DNA from 2 places in the Hahella sp. CR1 genome. Region 1 is predicted to be linked to the other one. Evidence: predicted binding sites of a transcription regulator. Region 1 holds the regulator's gene; the other holds the start of a gene.
The links. The regulator sigma-54, encoded in region 1, starts transcription at its own class of promoters, with help from an activator protein. The targets are predictions, from matches to a motif close to TGGCACNNNNNTTGCTNT.
Positions count from the first base shown of each region.

Region 2: a site for sigma-54 is predicted at 2,129-2,146, ahead of glnK (P-II family nitrogen regulator). Genes of this name have one in related genera too.

Region 1 covers NZ_JAPELK010000004.1:33,037-40,391, reverse strand. Annotated here, with positions in the region: gene ONV78_RS10765 (HAD-IIIA family hydrolase) at 1-5, shown strand, start outside; gene lptC (LPS export ABC transporter periplasmic protein LptC) at 10-588, shown strand; gene lptA (lipopolysaccharide transport periplasmic protein LptA) at 572-1,096, shown strand; gene lptB (LPS export ABC transporter ATP-binding protein) at 1,093-1,818, shown strand; gene ONV78_RS10745 (RNA polymerase factor sigma-54) at 1,941-3,437, shown strand; gene raiA (ribosome-associated translation inhibitor RaiA) at 3,553-3,861, shown strand; gene ptsN (PTS IIA-like nitrogen regulatory protein PtsN) at 3,868-4,332, shown strand; gene rapZ (RNase adapter RapZ) at 4,359-5,219, shown strand; gene ONV78_RS10725 (HPr family phosphocarrier protein) at 5,314-5,583, shown strand; gene mgtE (magnesium transporter) at 5,821-7,182, shown strand; gene yjgA (ribosome biogenesis factor YjgA) at 7,272-7,355, shown strand, end outside.
Region 2 covers NZ_JAPELK010000001.1:1,067,188-1,074,542, reverse strand. Annotated here, with positions in the region: gene ONV78_RS04865 (recombinase family protein) at 1-427, shown strand, start outside; gene ONV78_RS04860 (YifB family Mg chelatase-like AAA ATPase) at 397-1,443, opposite strand; gene ONV78_RS04855 (accessory factor UbiK family protein) at 1,551-1,829, opposite strand; gene glnK (P-II family nitrogen regulator) at 2,241-2,579, shown strand; gene ONV78_RS04845 (ammonium transporter) at 2,631-3,902, shown strand; gene ONV78_RS04840 (SemiSWEET transporter) at 4,080-4,331, shown strand; gene ONV78_RS04835 (L,D-transpeptidase family protein) at 4,345-4,881, opposite strand; gene fabB (beta-ketoacyl-ACP synthase I) at 5,147-6,361, opposite strand; gene fabA (bifunctional 3-hydroxydecanoyl-ACP dehydratase/trans-2-decenoyl-ACP isomerase) at 6,393-6,944, opposite strand; gene speE (polyamine aminopropyltransferase) at 7,166-7,355, opposite strand, start outside.

The DNA.
Region 1 (7,355 bases):
TGTAACTTCATGACAGAACTGTTCAGACAATACAGCAAATGGCTCTACGCGGCTTTGGCGGCGTTTCTGGTTATTTATCTGGTCGCTTATCAGGACGAAGCAAGCGTCCCCTTCTTTGAGGAAGAACCGCTCCTGAAAGACGAACCTGACGCATTTGTCATCAACGCGGTTTACACCACCTACAACAAAGAGGGCGCACTCACCAGCCGCCTGCAAAGCCAACTGGCGAAGCACTATCCCGATACAGACACCGGCGTACTGACGCGCCCCAATCTGGAGATCTTCCAGCAAGGGGAGAAAAGCTGGCATGTGGAGTCTCTGGAAGGCGAACTGCTGATCAAGCAGGACACCCTGAAACTGCGTGGAGACGTGGAAGTAAATGGAGCCTCCAACGACGGAGCGCCGATTCTTATGCAAACGCAAGCGCTCGACTACAACAACAAGTCACGCTTTATCAGCACCGATCAACCCGTTAAGATAACTTCAAATATCAATCAGTTAACCGCTGTCGGAATGGAGGCGGACATTGATAAAAAGCTTATTGTATTACTTTCTCAGGTAACCGGCGTTTATGCACAACCCAAGTAAACTATTCACCGCGGCGCTGTTATTGGGCCTTATTTTCGCCCCGCTTAGCCATGCATTGGACCTTCTTAACGGCAGTGACGAACCGGTGCGCATCAAAGCGGGACGCTGGGAGAGAGATGGCCAGAAAGGCATCGACACCTATATCGGCAATGTCGTTATTATCCAGGGCAAATCCAGCATCGAGGCGGACAAAGTCATTTTATACACCGACGACAATGGCATCAGCCGCTTCCAGGCGACCGGCAAACCCGCTCACTTAGTGCAGTTTGACCAAGAAAAACAAACTGAAACTCACGCTTACGCAGAAAACATGGACTATGACCGTAGCCAGAGTAAAGTCGTTATGCGTAACCATGCACGCATTCTTCAGGACAACAGCTCAGTGGAAGGCGAAGAAATTATTTATTTCACAGACAAGCGTTTAGTCACGGCAAAGGGAGCCTCATCGGGCAATCAAACCGAGCAGGTTGAAATTATCTATCATCCGCCCAAATCTAATAAACAATGAGCACTCTCACCGCCAGAAATCTGGCCAAGGCCTACAAGAAACGGCCCGTAGTAAAAGATGTGTCCGTTGAAATTCGCAGCGGCGAAATCGTGGGCCTCCTCGGCCCTAACGGCGCTGGGAAGACTACCTGCTTCTACATGGTGGTAGGACTCATCCCCAGCGACAAAGGCAGCGTATTTATTGACGAAACGGAAATCACCGGCCTGCCTATGCACGGGAGAGCGCGCAAGGGCATTGGCTATCTGCCGCAGGAAGCTTCGGTCTTCAGAAAGCTGTCCGTAGAGGACAACATCTACGCCATCCTTGAGACCAGAGCGGATCTGAGCCGCAAGGAGCGTAAGCTTAAGATGGAAGAGCTGCTGCAGGAATTTCACATCACCCATATTCGTAAAAGCCTTGGCATGAGTCTCTCGGGGGGCGAGCGTCGACGCGTGGAAATCGCTCGCGCGCTGGCTACGGAGCCAAAGTTTGTCTTATTGGATGAGCCTTTCGCCGGGGTGGATCCTATTTCCGTCAATGATATCAAGCAGATTATCGAGCATCTCAAAAAGCGCGGCATCGGCGTTTTAATTACAGACCATAATGTGCGCGAGACCTTGGATATTTGTGAACGCGCCTATATTGTCAGTGAAGGATTTATTATCGCAAGCGGCGCCCCAAGTGATATCCTTGCCAACCCAAAGGTTAGAGAGGTCTATCTGGGTGACCAGTTCAAACTTTAGTTTAACCGGCGGCTTCCATCTCAGATGGACCTCAAGGCTCAAGAGCTTAGGATTAAAGCACCTAATAACTATGAAAAACTCACAAGATCTGTGCCTGAATCGGTGGTAAGCATCAGATGGTTATGAAAACTTCATTGCAGTTAAAGCTGGGTCAACAGCTGACCATGACCCCGCAACTGCAACAAGCAATAAAACTTTTGCAGCTTTCAACACTGGATTTACAGCAGGAGATTCAACAAGCGCTTGAGTCCAACCCCATGCTGGAAGTGTCTGAAGAAGACGAATCTCCCAACCACGTTCAGAACGATACGATCAGCGACATGCTCGCCAATAACTCCAGCAAGGAGCGAACGCAAGAGTCGGGCATGGATGAAGGAGGATTCGCCGAAGAGGACAACTGGTCCGATTCCATTCCGAACGACCTCCCCGTCGATACCGCCTGGGATGATGTCTTCCAGAGCGGATCAAGCAGCTACAGCGGCGGCGAAGATGACGAATACGACTTCGAATCCCGCAATAGCAAAGGCGAAACCCTGCAAGACCACCTTCTCTGGCAACTGAACCTTACCCCCATGTCCGACATTGACCGCATGATCGCTGTTGCGATAATTGATGCAGTCAATACTGATGGCTATCTCTCCCTCACTCCAGACGAAATTCATGGCGGACTGCAAACTGAGGGGGAAGAAGAAATTGAGCTGGACGAAGTACGCGCCGTCTTAAAGCGAGTGCAGCAATTCGATCCTCCTGGAGTCGCCACTTGCAACTTGCAGGACTGCCTGCTGAGTCAGTTGAATCAACTGCCTAAAGACACCCCCTGGTTGGGTCAGGCCAAGCTGGTGGTCAGCCACTATATCAATCTGCTTGGCAACCGCGACTACGCCCAGTTGATGCGCCGCAGCCGCCTGAAAGAAGACGATCTGCGGGAAGTTCTCAAACTGATTCAAAGCCTGAACCCAAGACCGGGCGAAGGCATTCAGGAAAGCAATACCGAATACGTGGTTCCTGACGTTATCGTCAAAAAAGCCAACGGCCGCTGGCTGGTTGAGCTGAACCCTGAAATCGCTCCCAAGATTCGTATCAACCCTGGCTATGCAGGTTTGGTGAGACGCGCGGACAACAGCTCAGACAACACTTATTTACGCGACCAGTTACAGGAAGCGCGCTGGTTTATCAAAAGCTTGCAAAGCCGTAATGAAACTCTGTTGAAAGTCGCTTCACAAATCGTCGAACATCAGCAAGGATTCCTTGAGTACGGCGAAGAGGCGATGAAGCCACTGGTGCTGCACGATATTGCGGAGGCGGTGGAGATGCATGAGTCGACGATTTCCCGGGTGACCACCCAGAAATACATGCACACTCCTCGCGGCGTATTTGAGCTGAAGTACTTTTTCTCCAGCCATGTCAGCACAGACACGGGTGGCGAGTGTTCTTCGACCGCTATTAGAGCTATTATCAAGAAGTTAGTCGCGGCGGAATCACCGAAGAAACCATTGAGCGACAGCAAAATTGCTGCGCTGCTTGGCGACCAGGGCATCAACGTCGCCCGTCGCACGATCGCAAAGTACCGGGAGGCGCTTTCCATTCCGCCTTCCAATGAACGTAAGCGATTAATTTAAAAGGAGGAATACAGGCATAAGACTTAAATCAAATAGTCACAAATTGGATGTGCTAGTATTTTTCATGGAAGTGCAAAATTCATAATGCACCGTATATTGGCATTAGGAGCAAAGTATGCAAATGAACATCACCGGACATCAAGTCGAGTTAACTGAAGCACTAAAAGACTACGTTAACAACAAGTTCGACAAGCTCGAACGACACTTCGACAGTATCAGTAATGTCCAAGTTACGCTCTCCATTCAAAAACAGCGTCAGATTGCGGAAGCAACCATGCACATAAGCGGCGCTGACCTGCATGCCAATGCTGAACACGAAGATATGTACGCGTCAATTGACGCACTGGTGGACAAATTAGACCGCCAGATCCTCAAACACAAAGAGAAGCACGTTGATCGGATGCACGGCGCATCCGCCAGATAACAGAACATGGCCCAAACCACACTAACTATTGAGTCAATTATCTCGCCCGCCCTCACACGCTGTGGGGTGTCGGGCTCGAGTAAGAAGCGCGTTCTCGAATATATCGCCAATCTGATTGCGCAACATTTTCCGTTTTTGGACGAGAACGCCATTTTTACCAACCTGATATGCCGTGAAAGACTCGGCAGCACTGGTATCGGCCAGGGTATCGCAATACCTCATTGCCGCCTGGAAAACTGCGACCGCATCATAGGGGCCTTGCTTACACTCAAGGACAAAATCCCTTTTGACGCCATAGACAACGAACCTGTGGACCTGCTGTTCGTTCTGATCGTGCCTCAAGAGGCCACCAGCGAACACTTGGACCTTCTGAGCCAGCTGGCCCAGAAATTCAATGACCGTCGCTTCTGCGAACACCTACGCGACTGTGACAACGACGAAACCCTGTTCAGGAGGGTGCTGGAGAAATAATCCAGCTTCGATGGAAAGAGGAAGACATGAAGCTGATTATCGTAAGTGGTCGTTCAGGCTCCGGAAAAAGTACGGCGCTCCATGTTCTGGAGGACATGGGCTATTACTGCATCGATAACCTGCCTATCGGTCTCCTCTCGCCTCTCACCCAAGAGGTGCTGGACCAGGGGAAAACCCAGAATCAGCAACTCGCCGTCAGCATAGACGCCCGCAATCTTTATAGAGACCTGTCGGATTTCCCGTCAATTTACGCCACTCTGCAGGCGCATAATATCGATGTGGAAATCATCTATCTTGACGCCAATGACGCCACCTTAATCAAACGTTTTCATGCAACGCGTCGCAAGCACCCGCTCAGCAGTAAAAGCACATCACTGAAAGAAGCCATCGCCAAAGAGAAACAGCTGCTGGAGCCGATCGCCACCCTGGCGAACCTCTATATAGACACCAGCGATCTCTCCATTTACCAGTTACGGGATCAGGTTAAGATCAGGGTTATCGGGCATAAAACCCAGGAATTGGCCCTACTCTTCCAGTCTTTCGGCTTCAAGCATGGCGTACCATCGGATTCCGACATGGTATTTGACGTGCGCTGTCTTCCCAATCCTTACTGGGACACCGCGCTGCGCGGCTACAAAGGCACTGATCAGGAAATCATCGAATTCCTAAAGCAGCATCCGGAACCGGAACAGATGCTGCAGCACATTATCAGTTTTCTTGAGACCTGGATTCCGCACTTCCAGAACAGCAACCGCACCTATATGACGATCAGCATCGGCTGCACTGGCGGGCAACACCGCTCCGTCTATATCTGCGAGTGCCTGGGAGAGCATTTCAAGAAAAAATATGATAATGTCCAAGTGCGCCACAAAGAGCTGGCGCAATAAGGTTTTAACAATAAGAAGCCACTGTCGCTTAACAATTAAACCGGCCTGAATCCAACATTCAGGAAACTTCAATCTTTTATACTCATCGCGCCCCATGATCCAGGAACAAGTCACTATTATTAATAAGCTTGGCCTGCACGCCCGAGCGGCGGCCAAATTCGTGTCCACCAGCGGCCGATTCGCCAGTAAGATCAGAGTAGCCAAAGAAGGCCAGGAAGTTGACGGAAAAAGTATAATGGCGGTCATGATGCTCGCCGCCAGCAAAGGAACGCTTCTTACACTGAAAATAGAAGGTCCGGATGAAGAGGAAGCTTTTCACGCCATCAAAGCTCTGATCGAGGACTATTTCGGAGAGGGTGAGTAGCCCTACCGCTTTCGGGGCGCTTCGCCCCATCCCTTCCAGGCATGCCAAACAATACAAACCGCTTGAATAAAGTAAGACAATTCCCTGATTTTCCTTAGACTAATTTTCGTCTTAACTTACACTTTATAGTGGGCTCGCTTATACTGGCGCCACAACGGCGCAGAGCCCGTCTCTGTATTTAATCCGGCAAATTCCTCGCTGCCCGTTGCGGGCCGCCCTAAACGCGGATGTATGTCTATGCCTCAAGCGACCGAAAAAAGCACTGCCAAGGTCCGTATGCGCTCCATTGCGGAAGCGCTGGAAAGCGGTTCTTTGCAGCAGGTCGCGCGCATTCTGAACGGCGGCCTCTCTCCCAGTGACATCGCTCACTTGCTGGAGTCGTCTCCGCCCAATGAGCGGAAGTTACTCTGGCAGTTAGTCGATGACGAACTGGATGGCGAAGTCCTTCAGTACCTGAGCGATGAAATCCGTTCCGACTTCCTGAGTGAGATGAATGCTCAGGATGTTATCGAGATCGCCGAAGACTTCGAAGTCGACGACCTCGCCGACTTGTTACAGCAGTTGCCGGAAGCCGTCATCCAGGAAGTCCTGGAGACCATGGACGCTCAGGATCGCCAACGCCTGGAAGAAGTCCTGGCCTACCCAGAGGACTCCGCCGGCGGCCTGATGAACACGGACATGATCACCGTGCGTCCGGACATTACTGTTGATGTTGTGCTTCGCTATCTGCGCAGCCACAAAAGCCTGCCTAACATGACCGACAGCTTGCTGGTTGTGAACCGAAAAGATGATTTTATCGGCGTACTCCCCGTCACCACTCTGCTGGTGTCCAGCCTCAGTTCCACCGTACGCGAAATCATGCGCACGGACGTAGAGCCAATTCCTGCGACAGTTCCCGATAAAGAAGTCGCCACGCTGTTCGAACGCCACGACTTGGTGTCAGCCCCTGTCGTCAATGACAAAGGCAAACTCGTAGGCCGTATCACTATCGATGACGTGGTTGACGTTATCCGCGAAAACGCCGACCACGAAATCTTGAGCATGGCGGGTCTGGACGAAGAAGAAGATATGTTCGCCCCCATCATGAAGACGGCTAAAAGTCGCGCTGTCTGGCTGGGGATAAACCTGATCACCGCGTTTCTCGCTTCTGCGGTCATTGGTATTTTTGAAGCAACCATTGCAAAAGTAGTCGCCCTGGCCGTGTTGATGCCCATTGTCGCAAGCATGGGCGGCATTGCAGGCAGTCAGGCGCTCACACTGGTAATTAGAGGGATGGCTACGGGCAAGGTCAGCTCAAGCAACATTCGCTGGCTGATGAACCGTGAGTTTCTGGTGGGAGCCTTCAACGGCTTACTCTGGGCTTTCGTGGTGGCGACCGCCGCTATGGTCTGGTTCAACGACGTCACCATTGGCGTTCTGATCGCCTCAGCGATGCTAATCAATCTGACCGTAGCAGCCATCGCCGGCACCGCTTTACCTCTGATACTAAAAACCCTGAAAATAGACCCCGCTCTGGCCGGAGGCGTTATCCTGACAACTGTTACGGATGTGGTGGGGTTCATGTCATTTCTGGGACTCGCCACAATCGCCTACGCCTGACTAGGCGCAAGGCGAATGCCTGTCTATTCTTATCTTACTTGAGCGCTGTGTTACCATTTTAGTTTCCGAGAGTTGATTCGAGCATTTCAATGAACCATTCACATCACGACGACGATTTCGAAGACGATTATTACGACGAAGAGGATCTGCCTCCCAGTAAATCCAGCCGCAAA
Region 2 (7,355 bases), on a different contig from region 1:
AATCCTCCAGAAAGAGCGTGAGAAAGTAGTATCTCGAACAGACAAGCTATACGAACTGTATCAAGAAGGAGGAATTGATAAGCGAGGGTTTGGAGAACGCTATAAGCCACTTCAAGAACGCCTGGAACAAATTGATGCAGAGCTGCCGCAACTCCAAGCAGAAGTCGATTTTCTGAAGATCACCCAAATCTCACAAAACGAGATTGTTGATCACGCGCAAGACTTATACGCCCACTGGGACAATCTCACCAGCGACGACAAACGACAGATTGTCGAAGCAATTACCGACCGCCTGATCATCGGCAAGGAGGAAGTTGAGATCGAGCTCTACTACGCCCCAACCCCCACCCCAAAGTGCAATAGCACTTCCCAAAACGCTGGCACTTTGGCAACGCATCAACAAGGATTCATCGCCGCAATGAGCTGAAAGCGGGCTGGAAAGGTGGTTTGCTGTGCAGCTCTGGAAATCACGATCTCTCCAGATTCCATGGGTTCTCGCAACACTTCCAGCACTTTTCGGTCAAATTCCGGCAATTCGTCGAGAAACAGCACACTATTGTGCGCCAATGAGATCTCTCCAGGTTTGGGATTAGAACCGCCTCCGACCAGCGCAACCGCAGATGCCGTATGATGAGGCGCGCGGAAACGCCGCTGTCGCCACTGCGTCATATCCAGACTAACGCCCGCCACGGAGTTGACCGCCGCTGTTTCCAGCGCTTCCATTTCCGTCAGCTCAGGCAAGATACCCACCAGACGCGACGCCAGCATGGTTTTCCCCGTTCCCGGTGGGCCGAACATCAACATATTGTGATTGCCCGCTGCGGCGATCTCCAACGCCCGCTTGGCTTGAAACTGGCCCTTGATATCCGCCATGTCCGGAGCTTTGCGCCCTGACGCTGGGCGCTCCTGCTGGCGTATCGGCGTCATGCGCTCATGTCCCAGCAGAAAGGCGGCCAGCTGTCCCAAAGTAGCGGGCGCATAAACTTCCAGCGCAGACACCAGACTGGCCTCTTGAGCGTTTTGTGGCGGCAGCATAATTTTAGCGCCAGCCTGGGCGCAGCGAAGCGCGGCGGGCAGCATACCAGCCACTGGCCGTAGCTCTCCAGAAAGCGCCAGTTCGCCATAAAATTCATATCCGGCAATCGCTTCATCCGGCAGCTGCCCTGACGCCGCCAGGACGCCAACGGCGATAGCAAGATCATAACGACCTCCCTCTTTAGGAAGATCTGCGGGGGCGAGATTAATGGTGATGCGGCGGGCGGGAAATTCAAATCCGCTGTTAAGTAAAGCGCTCCTGACCCGGTCTTTGCTTTCTTTGACTGCGGCTTCAGGAAGTCCAACGATAGAAAGGGCCGGCAAGCCGTTCGACAGATGGGCTTCGACTTTTACCAGCGGGGCTTCCACGCCAAGTTTGGCGCGCGTGTTGACGATTGCGAGTGACATACTCCCTCCTTGGATAAATTCAGCCTCGTTCCTGAGGCGCTAATGTGTGTAGGTATTAAAGCGAGACCGGCGATGTGGTTCTCATCGCCGGTTAATAAAAAAGTTCGTTAGGCTTGTTCGCCTTGCTCACTCTTGGTTTGCAAAGCCGCCTCCAGTTCAACCACGCGTTTTTCCAGACTATCCAGTTTCTCGCGGGTGCGGCGCAATACTTCCAATTGCACATCGAACTCTTCCCGGGTCACCAAGTCCAGCTTGGAGATAATGCTGGAGAAAGCCGCCTTGGCTTGTTGCTGCACATCTTCATGCGCGGATTTAGCGACATCCGGCACAAACTGACCAAAATGCTGGTTGAACGCGTTAAGCAAATCTACTGGTGATACCGACATGGAAAGTCCTCCGTTTTTCGGAGCGGCGATTGTACCACGGCGTTCCTGGTTTGTTTATGGAATCCTCCCCGTTTCCCGCCATTGGCTGTAGAACCGGAGTTAATGTGACAACAAATCCTGTTTATAACGTTATCATTCCGCTTTTTTGCACAAATTCTGTGCATTTTTATAAATGCGCACCAGCCACGGGCGCCAATTAACCTCAAACAGGGGCGTGCTGCGCTATAATTGTGCCCTGGTTTTTCCACAAGGTAAGAATTATTCATCTAGTTAACTGTTTTAAATAAATTTTTTATCATTGGCACAGCAGATGCTACATCACGCACAAATTCCGCACATATTTTTGTGCGTGGTTGAGCTTGCTGATTGTGCGATTTCTATAACAGGCGGGTAGATACAAAGGAGAAAAAAATGAAACTGGTAACTGCCATTATCAAGCCATTCAAGCTGGATGATGTGCGTGAAGCACTCTCCGAGATTGGCGTTCAGGGCGTGACCGTGACCGAAGTAAAAGGGTTCGGTCGTCAGAAGGGCCACACCGAGCTGTATCGTGGCGCAGAGTATGTCGTCGACTTTCTCCCCAAGGTGAAAATCGAAGTCGCTATCGGCGATGACTTGCTCGACCAAGTCGTAGAAGCCATCACTAAAGCCGCAAACACCGGCAAGATCGGTGACGGCAAAATTTTTGTGGTGGATCTGCAACAAGCCATCCGCATAAGGACCGGCGAGACTGGTACAGACGCGATTTAACCAAAACTAACAACAACTGGTAACTGACAAGCCTAGTGCGGAGGGCTTTTCATGGAAAACAATGTTTTTCACTTACAATATGCATTAGATACCTTCTATTTTCTTGTGATGGGCGCATTGGTCATGTGGATGGCCGCGGGTTTCGCCATGTTGGAATCCGGCTTAGTGCGCGCCAAGAACACCACTGAAATTCTTACCAAAAACGTCGCTCTCTACGCCATCGCCTGCATCATGTACCTGATCTGCGGCTATGAAATCATGTATGGCAGCGGCGGATATTTCCTAAGCGCCATCATGCCTGGCGAGACCTATGTCGACGACACTTTGAAGTCATTCGCTGAGCGCGATGGCGGCTTCACTGGAGGCGCTATCTATTCCGGCGCATCTGACTTCTTCTTCCAGGTCGTATTTGTGGCGACCGCCATGTCCATCGTATCCGGCGCCGTCGCCGAACGTATGAAGCTGTGGGCGTTCCTGGCCTTCGCTGTGGTGATGACTGCATTTATCTATCCGATGGAAGGCTCTTGGACCTGGGGCGGTAATGCTGTATTCGGTCTATACAGCCTGGGCGATATGGGCTTCAAAGACTTCGCGGGTTCCGGCATTGTTCACTTGGCCGGCGCAGCGGCGGCTCTGGCAGGCGTATTGCTGCTTGGCCCACGTAAAGGCAAATACGGCCCTAACGGACAAGTTAACGCTATCCCTGGCGCTAACCTGCCTTTAGCGACACTGGGCACTTTCATTCTGTGGATGGGCTGGTTCGGCTTCAACGGCGGCTCAGTATTGAAACTGGGTGATATCGGCAACGCCAACTCCGTGGCGATTGTTTTCCTGAACACGAACGCAGCAGCGGCCACTGGCGCGATCGCAGCGCTGATCACCGCTCGCCTGCTGTTCGGCAAAGCTGACCTGACCATGCTTCTTAACGGCGCCCTGGCAGGCCTGGTGGCGATCACTGCTAACCCTGACGCTCCCTCCCCCGTGGCCTCCTCTCTGATTGGCGTAGTGGCTGGCGTGCTAGTCGTATTCTCCATCGTGACCCTGGACAAACTGAAAATCGACGATCCTGTTGGCGCGATCTCTGTACACGGCGCTTGCGGTCTGCTGGGTCTTCTGGTGGTTCCCTTCACAACTGACGTTAGCTTCATGGCTCAGCTGGCTGGCGCGCTCACCATCTTCGTATGGGTATTCGCAACCAGCTTGGTGGTATGGGGCCTGATTAAAGTGATCATGGGCATCCGCGTCAGCGAAGAAGAAGAGTACGAAGGCGTGGATCTGGCGGAATGCGGGATGGAAGCCTATCCTGAATTCACCCGCGACTGATCTCTCAAATCGACTTCAAAGAGGGCTGCCATTTGGCGGCCCTTTTTCGTGTGAGCAGGATACGGTGTTATTAGAAGTCTGCGCCCCCAGCCATAACGACGGGGCGTACATATTTTCCCCTAGTTACGCTGCCGGACAGCGTGATTAAAATGCGCGCAATTCTATAGGGTTAATAAGATGTTAGCATCCATCATCGGCACACTGGCGGCGCTGCTCACCACACTGGCGTTCCTGCCCCAGGTCAGACAAACGTTGAAAACGAAAAACACATCCGGCATCTCGCTCGGCATGTATAGCATTTTCACGTTGGGCGTCTTTCTGTGGCTGCTTTATGGGATCATGATGGTCGCGTGGCCAATTATTATCGCTAATACTCTGACATTAGCGCTGGCGTCCACTGTGTTAGCGTTGAAGCTGAAGCACGGTTAGGCCGTGCGCTGACCTACGGCAGAATTTCAATAGGCGTGCCGTCCGGCACCAAAGACCAGATCTCATCCATCGCCTGATTGTTGACGGCGATACATCCATCCGTCCAATCAAACTCGTAAAGCCAGATACTGTCACGGTCATGATTAAAACCATTGGGCCAGCCATGGATCATAATCATCCCGCCCGGCTCGCGTCCCTGGCTCTTCGCGAATTCAACGTCCTGATCATTAGGGTAAGAGACGTGAATGGACTTGTGAAAAGCGCTGTTAGGGTTACGCCAATCAAGTGAGTAAGTGCCTTCAGGCGTTCGCTCATCCCCTTCGAACTGTTTATGTCCCAGCGGCTTATCGCCCAAAGCGATCGGATACACCCGCAAAGGCTTCCCTTCTTTCAATAGAATCAAAAGTCTGGACGCTTTCTTTACCTGAACTTTATCCACCAGGGGAGCCATATATGCGGATTCAGACAACGCCAGCGAAGTTTGCGCCTGTTCCGCGCCGACACCGCAAGCAAAAAGAACACCCGCCAGAAATAGAAAACCTTTCCGCATGAGACCCTTTAGAAATTGAATGGATGACGCTTAACTATCAGCATAGCAAACATAAGAATCCTGCACAGATTCGAACTGTGACCAACATCTTCTATTTGTATCTCAGCTATGCGCGTGATGTTTTTTACATCACAATCAAGGAGATGCCAACCGGGTTAGATGAAAATACCAGAAAACAGGCATAAAAAAGCCCGCGCTAGGCGCAGGCTTTTTATTCTTTCGCTGTCCCGTCCTGAATATAGTTGAAACCTATTTCAGGACTAGATCAGCCTTTGTATTTGCTGAAAGCCAGACAGGCGTTGGTGCCACCGAAACCAAAGCTGTTGCTCAGAACGGTATTCAGTTCCGCATCGGTAGGCTCGGTCACGATCGGGAAGCCAGCGGCTCTCTCGTCCAGCGCCTCGATGTGACGAGATGGCGCGATGAAACCGCCTTCCATCATCAACAAGCAGTAGATTGCTTCGTGTACGCCAGCAACGCCCAAAGAGTGGCCGGACAGTGATTTAGTAGAACTGATGCGCGGCAGATTGTCGCCAAAGGCTTCTTTTACTGCTTTCAGCTCAATAATATCGCCGACAGGCGTACTGGTGCCGTGAGTATTGACGTAATCTACTGGCGTGTTTACGGTAGACAGCGCCTGATGGATACAGCGTACAGCGCCTTCTCCAGATGGAGCCACCATGTCTTCGCCATCGGAAGTGGCGCCGTAGCCCACCAACTCAGCGTAGATCGGCGCGCCGCGACGCAGCGCATGCTCCAGCTCTTCTACGACGACAACCGCGCCGCCGCCAGCGATGACAAAGCCATCACGGGTGGAGCAGTATGGACGTGAAGCACGGGAAGGATCGTCGTTGTACTTGCTGGACAACGCGCCCATAGCGTCGAATAGAACCGCCAGGCTCCAATGCTCTTCTTCACCGCCGCCAGCGAATACGACGTCTTGCTTGCCCAACTGAATTTGTTCCCAGGCGTGACCGATACAGTGAGCGGCGGTCGCGCAAGCGGAAGTTATGGAGTAGTTAACGCCGCGAATTTTGAACGCGGTGGACAAACAGGCGTTTACAGAACTGTTCATGGTGCGGGGTACGCGATAAGGTCCCACACGTTTGACGCCTTTCTCACGCAGGATATCGACGGATTCGACGACGTTACTGGTGGAGGCTCCGCCAGAGCCCATCACGATGCCGGTGCGAGTGCTGCTCAACAGCTCTTCGTCTATCTTGGCGTCTGTGATGGCCTGATTCATAGCGATATAGGCGTACGCTGCCGCGTCGCCCATGAAGCGCAGATGCTTGCGGTCGATGTGTTCAGCGAAATCGATCTGGACGCTGCCACTGACCTGACTTCTCAAGCCCGCTTCTTTGTAGCTTTCGTTAAACCGAATGCCTGAGCGGCCAGCTTTCAGTGACTCAGCCACCTCCTCTTTGGAGTTGCCCAAGCAGGATACGATTCCCATTCCGGTTATGACGGCGCGTTTCATTCAGAAACCTCTTACATTTGCAAAGGATAACTTATTTGATTTCCGCACCGCTCATAGCGGCGGGGTCAAACAAGCCCACTCGTAAATCCTTGGCAGTATAAATGGCTTTACCGTCGACATACACGGTTCCATCAGCCAAGGCCATAATTAACTTACGAGCGATTACTCTTTTGATATCGAGAACATACTCGACGGATTTTGCGGACGGCAACACCTGACCGGTGAACTTAACTTCGCCGACCCCCAGCGCCCGGCCCAATCCCTTGTGACCTTTCCACGCCAGGAAAAAGCCTACCAGCTGCCACATGGCGTCCAGTCCGAGGCAACCCGGCATGACCGGATCGCCAACGAAATGACACTTAAAAAACCACAGATCCGGATTGATATCCAACTGCGCACGCACGATCCCGTGACCGTATGCTCCGCCTTCTGCGGAGATTTGAGACACCCGGTCGACCATCAACATCTGGTCTACAGGAAGTTTCGCAGCGCCTTCGCCAAATAACCGTCCCTGTCCGCAGGCTTGAAGTTCTTCTTTCGTATATGAAGCTTTCACTCCATGGTTTTCTGCTATTGCGTGCACGCAGTTAACTCCGATTTCTATATCACGTCCAATAGCCTGCCAACCATATACCGGCTGTATTGCCGTTTCTTGACAGGAGTTATGGTTTGCATGTTAGTGCGCCCGAAAAAAGAACGTCTATTGGACAAAGGTAGGTTCGCACCCTTTTCGGAAGGCCGGATTCCCTTATGGTACCTGGCCTTAAGCATTAAAATACAGATGTATAGAAATAAACGTTCAGACTAATCTAAGTCAAGTTCATTCTTCATGAATTCAGGCAGAGCCAAGGCTGCTTTATGCACTTCCGCATTGTAATAGCGAGTGACGAAAGGACGCTCAGCCGCATCTTCTTCACGGAAGAATTCCAGCTTCTTACCTTTACCCGCCATGGTGCAGCTCCACCAGCCGGTAGGATACACAGGCTGCGGGAAC